2 regions of the Streptomyces sp. NPDC059994 genome follow, and region 1 is predicted to be linked to the other one. Evidence: riboswitches for the same ligand, from Rfam matches in the RefSeq annotation. Region 1 holds a riboswitch; the other holds the start of a gene.
The links. Region 1 has a riboswitch for glycine ahead of gcvT (glycine cleavage system aminomethyltransferase GcvT). Riboswitches for the same ligand answer to the same signal wherever they lie in the genome.
Positions count from the first base shown of each region.

Region 2: another riboswitch for glycine. It lies ahead of gcvP (aminomethyl-transferring glycine dehydrogenase); the one in region 1 lies ahead of gcvT (glycine cleavage system aminomethyltransferase GcvT).

Region 1 covers NZ_JBHWUR010000012.1:40,426-44,832, reverse strand. Annotated here, with positions in the region: gene ACFWA7_RS09480 (enhanced serine sensitivity protein SseB C-terminal domain-containing protein) at 1-654, opposite strand, end outside; gene ACFWA7_RS09475 (enhanced serine sensitivity protein SseB) at 751-1,527, opposite strand; gene ACFWA7_RS09470 (AAA family ATPase) at 1,654-2,280, opposite strand; glycine riboswitch at 2,410-2,532, shown strand; gene gcvT (glycine cleavage system aminomethyltransferase GcvT) at 2,676-3,788, shown strand; gene gcvH (glycine cleavage system protein GcvH) at 3,858-4,232, shown strand; gene glyA (serine hydroxymethyltransferase) at 4,256-4,407, shown strand, end outside.
Region 2 covers NZ_JBHWUR010000053.1:8,681-13,087, reverse strand. Annotated here, with positions in the region: gene gcvP (aminomethyl-transferring glycine dehydrogenase) at 1-1,964, opposite strand, end outside; glycine riboswitch at 2,160-2,257, opposite strand; gene ACFWA7_RS24160 (PRC-barrel domain-containing protein) at 2,370-2,750, shown strand; gene ACFWA7_RS24155 (DNA polymerase IV) at 2,663-4,159, opposite strand; gene ACFWA7_RS24150 (MerR family transcriptional regulator) at 4,217-4,407, opposite strand, start outside.

The sequences.
Region 1 (4,407 bases):
CGTGGAGACCGGCAGCCCGTCGGGCACGGCGGAGACGGCCTGCTGCATCATCGCGCGCACCGCGTCGACGGACTGCGGCCCGGTGTCGTAGAGGTCGAGACCGATGGCCAGATACGGCGTGCCGAGCGCGGGCTGCACCCAGGCGCGGCGCAGCGCCCGGACGGCCGGGGTGCGGTGCGCGTGCTGCGTGAGCAGGGCGTAGAACTGCGGGATCTCCACGGCCGGTTCGGTGATCCGCAGCGGGCCCGCGGGCATCCGGTCGAGGCCGGTGGCGATCCGGCGCAGATCCGGCCAAGGGATGCCGACCCCGCCGCCGGGGGCGTGCGGGTTGAGCCAGATCCCGTACCGGTCGGGGTAGAGGGCGCGGGCGATGTCACGGCCGGTGACCATCTCGTGGTCCCGGTTCCAGCCACTGGCGGAGAGCTCCTGGGCGGAGGTCACACAGGGCGCGTACGCCACCCCGTCGACCTCCATGTTCCCGTACTGCGCGTCGGAGGCGCCGGGCCGGCCGTGCCAGAGCAGCATCCACAGCCGGCCGGACGAGGGGTCGGCGAGGGCGTGCAGCAGCGCCTCGTACGCGTCGTAGCGTCCGGGGGCCACCTGGCGCAGCATGTGCTCGACCTGCCCGGCCGCCGCGGTGCCTGACGCACTCACCCTGGGTCCCGCCCCTCTTCGTTCCCCCGCGCCGCCGGTGCACAGGCGTGCGGCCGTGGGGATCTACGGATTATGAAACCAGCTTATGCGGGAGGACTAGGGGGTGGCCCGCGTGTAGAAGGGGCGCACGCGCTCCCGCATCCACTCGCCCACCGGGTCCTGGGCCACGTCGAGCAGCACCAGGTTCACCGGCCGGCCGACCGGGGCCCGGCCCAGCGCGCGGCCCAGCGCCTCCATGGGGGCGTTGCGCCCGGCCCCGTCCCAGGTGGAGAACTCCACGCCGATGAAGAGCGTCGGGTCGTCGCCCTCGATGGAGGCGAGCGCGCGGCGGGCGGTGCGCACCACGCCGGTGGCGTCGAACTCCTCGGCCGCGGCGGTCAGGAAGTCGATGGGGTCCTCCTGCCAGTCCGGCTCGAAGAGCCGCACCCGGGCGCCGGAGGCGGGCCCGTCAAGGGCGGTGCGCCCGGTGCGGCACAGCTCGGCCACAGCGGGCGGCGGCAGCGGTACGCCGACCGCGCCCTCCGGGTTCAGCGCGATGCCCAGCTGCGGCGGCAGCCCGCGGGCGAACTCCACGGCGGGCGCGACGGCGAACGACATGTGCGGGCCGACACACTGGAGGAACTGCTGCTCGGAGCTGTAGACGGGGACGTAGGGGGAGCCGGCGATCTCCATGGTGGGGAGGTCGAGGTCGGCGCTGTCCCGGCTGCCGCCGTTGGGGAGGGGGATCCAGACGGGGTTGCGCCCCAGGACCTCTATCAGGCGGGGGCCCGCACCCGGGACGCCGAGCGAGGCGGACAGTGCCTCCTCCAGCTCGTTGCCCGGCCAGCCGCCGCCGCCCTGGGGGTGCGGAACCGCATGCTGCGGGTAGTCCATGTGCCGTCCTTCTCCCCCGGTTCGACTGCGGGCCGTGCGTGGCTGTTCGCGCTCACGCGGCGGAGCCGCGTATGCCAGCGCCCCGCGCCCCTGAGAGCAGGGGGCGGATCCCCTGCACCTGAAACCTTAGCGGCGGGCGGCCCCCTCCCCGAAAGCGATCCGGCTCACCGTTTCCGCCGCCGGCCTGTCCAGCAGGACCGCCGATGCGACCCCCCGGGGCAGGCGGCCCTCCGCCACCGCCGCTATCAGGCGGGGTACCGCCCTCGCGTGGCGGGCGAAGGCGTACGAGGAGACCTTGCGGCCGCGGGCCACCTGGCCCGCCAGGGCGGTCTCCGGGGTGACGTCGAGGAGCACGAGGTGCAGCGAGCGGCCTTCCCGTGCCGCACCCTTCGCCAGCGACCAGCGCACCCAGGCGTGGGTGCCGCAGTCGTGGACGGCCAGGCCCCCGCCGGACCGCAGCGCCCGGTGCATCCGCAGGAAGTGGGCGACCCGCACCACCGGGCGGTACAGCGCGTACGGCACGCCGCCCATCCTGGCCTCCCAGGCGCGGCGGGTGTCCTGCGAGTCGATACCGACGCCGGTGACGGCCCGGCGCAGCAGGGTCGTCTTGCCACTGCCGGGCAGGCCGGAGACCACCACCACGTCCCCCTCGGCGAACCGGAGCGTGTGCGGTGAGCGACCGTCCCGGCCGCGCAGGTCCCGTACCGCCGGAACCGGGGCCTCCGCCTGCGCCGCCGCCGTGTGAACCGTCATCGGTGCTCCCCCTGCCGGGTCGGACGACCCTTTACCCATGCGCGTAAAAGGATGGTAATGAGACTCAGGTGATGTGATGCCCGTGGGAGGCGTGCAATGATGTGCGCGCCTAACTGCATACCGGCCGCTTGAATCCACGCGGGAGAGTCCCCGGCAGTTCCCCCAAGGCCCCAGAAGGCCGGGAGGATCGCGGGGCGCCGAAGGAGCAAGTCCCTCCCTTGAATCTCTCAGGCCCCGTACCGCGTGGATGAGGCAGATCTGAAAAGCGGGCCGCACGTTCTCGGACGGAGCGGCTCCACCCAAGGTGCAAGCCGGGTCTCCCGGCGAACCTCTCAGGTTCCGATGACAGATGGGGAGGATCGTCCTCGCCGTCATGCCCTGGGAGCCACACCCTCATGAGCAATCCCCGTCTCACCGCCCTTGACGCGACTCACCGTTCGCTGGGCGCGACCATGACCGACTTCGCCGGCTGGGACATGCCGCTGCGGTACGGCAGCGAGCGCGACGAGCACAACGCCGTCCGTACCCGGGCCGGTCTCTTCGACCTCTCCCACATGGGCGAGATCACCGTCACCGGCCCGGACGCCGTCAAGGCGCTGGACTACGCGCTGGTCGGCAACATGAGCACCATCGGTGTGGGCCGCGCCCGCTACACGATGATCTGCCAGGAGGACGGCGGCATCGTCGACGACCTGATCGTCTACCGCCTCGGCGAGGACGAGTACATGGTCGTCGCCAACGCCGGCAACGCCCAGGTCGTGCTGGACGCGATCACCGAGCGCGCGGCCGCCTTCGACGCCGAGGTCCGCGACGACCGCGACGCGTACGCGCTCCTGGCCATCCAGGGCCCCGAGTCCCCCGGCATCCTGAAGTCGCTTACCGACGCCGACCTGGACGGCCTGAAGTACTACGCGGGCCTGCCCGGCACCGTGGCCGGCGTCCCGGCGCTGATCGCCCGTACGGGCTACACCGGTGAGGACGGTTTCGAGCTCTTCGTGGCCCCGGCCGACGCCGAGCAGCTGTGGCGCGCGCTCACCGACGCGGGCCAGGACGCGGGCCTGGTGCCGTGCGGTCTGTCCTGCCGCGACACGCTGCGCCTTGAGGCGGGCATGCCGCTGTACGGGCACGAGCTGACCACCGCGCTCACCCCGTTCGACGCGGGGCTCGGCCGGGTCGTGAAGTTCGAGAAGGAGGGCGACTTCGTGGGCCGGGAGGCCCTGGAGGCCGCCGCCGAGCGCGCCGCCGCCAAGGCCCCGCGCAAGCTGGTCGGGCTGATCGCCGAGGGCCGCCGGGTGCCGCGCGCCGGATTCTCCGTGGTGGCGGGCGGCGAGGTGGTCGGCGAGGTCACCTCGGGCGCCCCGTCGCCGACGCTGGGCAAGCCGATCGCCATGGCGTACGTGGACGCCGCGCACGCCGCACCGGGCACCTCCGGCGTCGGCGTCGACATTCGCGGTACGCATGAGCCGTACGAGGTCGTGGCGCTGCCGTTCTACAAGCGCCAGAAGTGACCCCTCGCACACGCACCGCACGACTCATCTGTTCACCACCACTCCCCCTCGTACAGGAGAATTCAGGCCATGAGCAACCCCCAGCAGCTGCGCTACAGCAAGGAGCACGAGTGGCTGTCGGGCGCCGAGGACGGCGTCTCGACGGTCGGCATCACGGAGCACGCGGCCAACGCGCTCGGTGACGTGGTGTTCGTCCAGCTCCCGGAGGTCGGTGACACGGTGACCGCGGGCGAGACCTGCGGCGAGCTGGAGTCGACCAAGTCGGTCAGCGACCTCTACTCCCCGGTCACGGGCGAGGTCGTCGCCGCCAACCAGGACGTCGTCGACGACCCGTCGCTGGTGAACTCCGCCCCGTTCGAGGGCGGCTGGCTGTTCAAGGTCCGCGTCACGGACGAGCCGGGCGACCTGCTCTCCGCCGACGAGTACACCGACTTCGCCAGCTGACCTACCACTCCAGGGATCTTCTGATGTCGCTTCTGAACCAGTCCCTCCATGAGCTGGACCCGGACGTCGCCGCCGCCGTCGACGCCGAGCTCCACCGTCAGCAGTCCACCCTCGAAATGATCGCCTCGGAGAACTTCGCTCCGGTCGCGGTCATGGAGGCCCAGGGCTCGGTCCT
Region 2 (4,407 bases), on a different contig from region 1:
GGGTAGGTGATCATGAGCACCGAGAGCTCGTCGCGGTACTGCTCGATCTTGGCGCGCAGGTCGGCGATGTCGACCTCGCCGTCGTCGGCGGTCTTCACCACGACGACCTTCATACCGGCCATCACGGCGCTGGCTGCGTTGGTGCCGTGCGCGGAGGACGGGATGAGGCAGACCGTGCGCTGCTCGTCGCCGTTGGCCCGGTGGTAGGCGCGGACCGCGAGCAGCCCCGCGAGCTCGCCCTGCGAACCGGCGTTGGGCTGGATCGACACCGCGTCGTACCCGGTCACCTCGGCGAGTCGCTCCTCCAGCTCGTGGATGAGCGTGAGGTAGCCCCCGGCCTGCTCGGCCGGCGCGAAGGGGTGCATCTGGCCGAACTCGGGCCAGGTGACCGGCTCCATCTCGGTGGTCGCGTTCAGCTTCATGGTGCAGGAGCCGAGCGGGATCATGCCGCGGTCCAGCGCGTAGTCGCGGTCGGCGAGCTTGCGCAGGTAGCGCAGCATCGCGGTCTCGGAGCGGTGCTGGTGGAAGACCGGGTGGGTCAGGACGTCGTCGGTGCGCAGCAGCGCGCCCGGCAGCGTGTCCGCGGCCGCGGTGTCCAGCGCCTCGATGTCGCCCTCGGCGCCGAAGGCGGCCCAGACGGCGGCGATGCGGTCGCGGTCGGTGGTCTCGTCGCAGGCGATCGAGACGGTGTCGGCGTCGACCAGGTACAGGTTGACCCCGCCGTCACGGGCGGCGGCGACGGCGTCGGCGGCCTTGCCGGGGACCTTGACGGTCAGCGTGTCGAAGTACGAGCCGTGCACGACCTCCACACCGGCGGCGCGCAGCCCCTCGGCGAGGATCACCGCGTACCGGTGGGTGCGGCGGGCGATCTGCCGCAGGCCGTCCGGGCCGTGGTAGACCGCGTACATGCCCGCCATGACGGCGAGCAGGACCTGCGCCGTACAGATGTTGCTGGTGGCCTTCTCGCGGCGGATGTGCTGCTCGCGGGTCTGCAGCGCCAGGCGGTACGCCCGGTTGCCGTCCGCGTCGACGGAGACGCCGACCAGGCGGCCGGGCAGGCTGCGGGCGAACTTCTCCTGGACCGCCATGTAGCCGGCGTGCGGGCCGCCGAAGCCCATCGGGACGCCGAAGCGCTGGGTGGTGCCCACCGCGATGTCCGCGCCGAGCTCGCCGGGCGAGGTCAGCAGGGTCAGGGCGAGCAGGTCGGCGGCGACGGTGACGATCGCGCCCAGCTCGTGGGCCTCGTCGATGACCGGCTTGAGGTCGCGGACCTGGCCGGAGGCGCCCGGGTACTGGAGCAGCACACCGAAGACACCGCGCTCGGCCACCTCGGCCGGGATGCCGTGGCTCAGGTCGGCGACGACGACCTCGACACCGGTCGGCTCGGCGCGCGTCTCTATGACGGCGACGGTCTGCGGCAGCGTGTCCGCGTCGACGAGGAAGACCCCGCCCTTGACCTTGCCGACCCGGCGCGAGAGCGCGAGCGCCTCGGCGGCCGCGGTGCCCTCGTCGAGCAGCGAGGCGCCGGAGGTGGGCAGCCCGGTGAGGTCGGCGACGACGGTCTGGAAGTTGAGCAGCGCCTCCAGACGGCCCTGCGAGATCTCCGGCTGGTACGGCGTGTACGCGGTGTACCAGGCCGGGTTCTCCATGACGTTGCGCAGGATCACCGGTGGGGTGAACGTGCCGTAGTAGCCCAGGCCGATCATCGGGGCCAGGACCTTGTTGCGGTCGGCGAGGGTGCGCAGCTCGGCCAGGACCTCGGCCTCGGTGCGGGCGCCGGGCAGACCCAGCGCCTCGGCGCTCTTGATCACGTCCGGCACGGCCGCGGCGGTCAGCTCGTCGAGCGAGCCGTAGCCGACCTGCGCGAGCATCTTCGCCTGGGCCTCGGCGTCGGGCCCGATGTGACGCTGCTCGAAGGGAATGCCACGCTCTAGCTCGGTGAGCGGCATGCGGTTGGCGGTCATTACGGAGGCCTCCTGGTCTGCACGACCTGCGAGGGGCACCACGGCGCGGGTGCCCGGACGGCCTCCCCCTCTGTCATCTCAACCTGAGAGTTTCACCGGGGCGCGTGGGGGCGTCCCGGCTTTCACCGTCGGTGAGGAAGGGGCGCGCGCACGGGCGTATGCCCGCACGTCCCCCGTCCTGCTTTCCAGAGTGACCTCGTCCGCGCGGTACGTGGGCCTGAGAGATTCCGGGGAGGATTTGCTCCTTCGGCGCCTCCGGACTTCTTTCCGGAGGACTCTCCCGCGCGGGGTCAGCAGCCATCGCCAGGGTACCAGCGCGTTCAGGCCCTGATCCTTCGAGTGGCCGATGCCCGCGATGTGCACTTTCGTAGTGCTTACGAGCAGCTGCGACCAGTTGGAGGGACCGTGCAGACCGATATCGATCCGCGCAGCCTGATCGGCCGCAAGGCGTTCGACCGCAACGGCAACAAGATCGGCACGGTGGACGAGGTCTACCTCGATGACGCCACCGGAGTGCCCGAGTGGGCCGCCGTACGCACCGGCCTGTTCAGCCGGGACGCCTTCGTCCCGCTGGAGCCCAGCACCCTCGTCGGCGAGGCGCTGCACATCCCCTACGACCGGGCGCTGATCAAGGACGCTCCCGACTTCGGAGTCGGCCGCCACCTCTCCCCCGAACAGGAGCTGCAGCTCTACCACCACTACGGTCTGGACATCGCCGCCCCCGATCCGCTCCCCGGCCCCGACCGGGACTTCGGACGGCTCGCGGGCGAGGAGGACGACACCTGACCCTCCACGTCACCCGCCTCCCCGGCCCCGGCCTCCGTCTCCGTCTCCGTCTCCCCGGGCCCGGCCACCAGCGGCAGCGGCTCGGACGGCTCCAGGTCGGGGTCGTCCACCCGGAACGTCCGCACCCGTCCGGGCGCGGACGCCGTGGGCGTCTCGAACCGGACGGTCACCCGCCCCACCCCGCTGCCCTGCACCCAGCCGGGGCCGAACTCGCGGTGGCACACATCGTGCCCGGCCACCCAGCGCCGCTCGGCCGGATCCGCCGCGGCCGCCTGCTCGGGGGCGGCGGCCGGAGCCGACTCCTCCTCGGCGGCCTCCTCCCCTGCCTCCCGCTCACCGGCCGCCTGGGCGAAGAGGTCCTCCTGCGTGAAGTCCGCGAGGCCGCTGACCCCGACCCCGAGGAGGCGCACGCCACCCGTCGTGTCCACGGAGTCGAGCAGACGGCCGGCCGCCTCGCGCACCACCGCGGGGTCGTCCGTGGGCCCCCTGAGCGTCTCCGACCGGGTCAGCGTCGAGAAGTCGTACCTGCGGACCTTCAGGACGATCGTGCGGCCCGAGTGCCCGGACGCCCGCAGTCGCTGCACACACCGGTCGGCGAGCCGCCCCACCTCGTTCATCACCCGCACCCGGTCGTGCAGATCCACGTCGAAGGTGTCCTCGACCGACACCGATTTGGTGTCCCGCTCGGCCACCACCGGCCGGTCGTCGAGCCCGAGCGCCATCCGGTGCAGCGACGCCCCGTGCGCCTTGCCGAGCAGCCGTACGAGCTCGTCCTCGCCCGCCTCGGCCAGATCCGCGACCGTGGTCATCCCGGCCCTGCGCAGATGCTCCCCGGTCGCGGGCCCCACACCCGGCAGCGTCCTGACCGTCATCGGGGCGAGCAGCGCCCGCTCGGTGCCGGGCTCTATGAGCACCAGCCCGTCGGGCTTGGCCTCCTCCGAGGCGATCTTCGCCAGCATCTTGGACCCGGCGAGCCCCACCGACCCCGTCAGACCCGTCGCTGCCCGGATGTCCTCCCGCAGCCGCTGACCGGCCTCACGGGCCGACTGGGCGTCCCACGCGACTCCCCCGGCCTCCAGGTCCACGAAGGCCTCGTCGAGGCTCAGGGGCTCCACCAGAGGCGACAGCCGCCCCAGCAACTCCATCACCTGTTCGCTGATCGAGCGGTAGAAGCCGAAGCGCGGCACCAGATACGCGCCATTGGGACACAGCCGTCTCGCCTGAGCCATCGGCATCGCGGAACGCGCACCGAAGCGCCGTGCCTCGTACGACGCGGTGGCCACCACACCGCGCGGTCCGAGGCCGCCCACGATCACGGGTTTTCCGCGCAGGCTGGGCTTCGACGCCTGCTCTGCGGCGGCGAAGAAGGCATCCATGTCCAGATGCAGAATGGTCGGCGCGGCTCTCACACCACCGATGCTGCCTCACGCCACTGACAATCGGCCCCGCGGCAGCCCCGCGGCCCCTCAGACCGCGCGGTTGCGGCGCCGGGCGAGCTCGTCGGCGGGGTTCTGCCCGACCAGCGTCTCGCCGGTGTCGACCCGCTCTCCGTGCAGCTGGGACAGGGCCGCCTCGACGTCGTGCCACACCACGCCGACCGCGATGCCGAAGACACCCTGGCCGCCCTTGAGCAGGTCCACGACCTCGTCGGGCGATG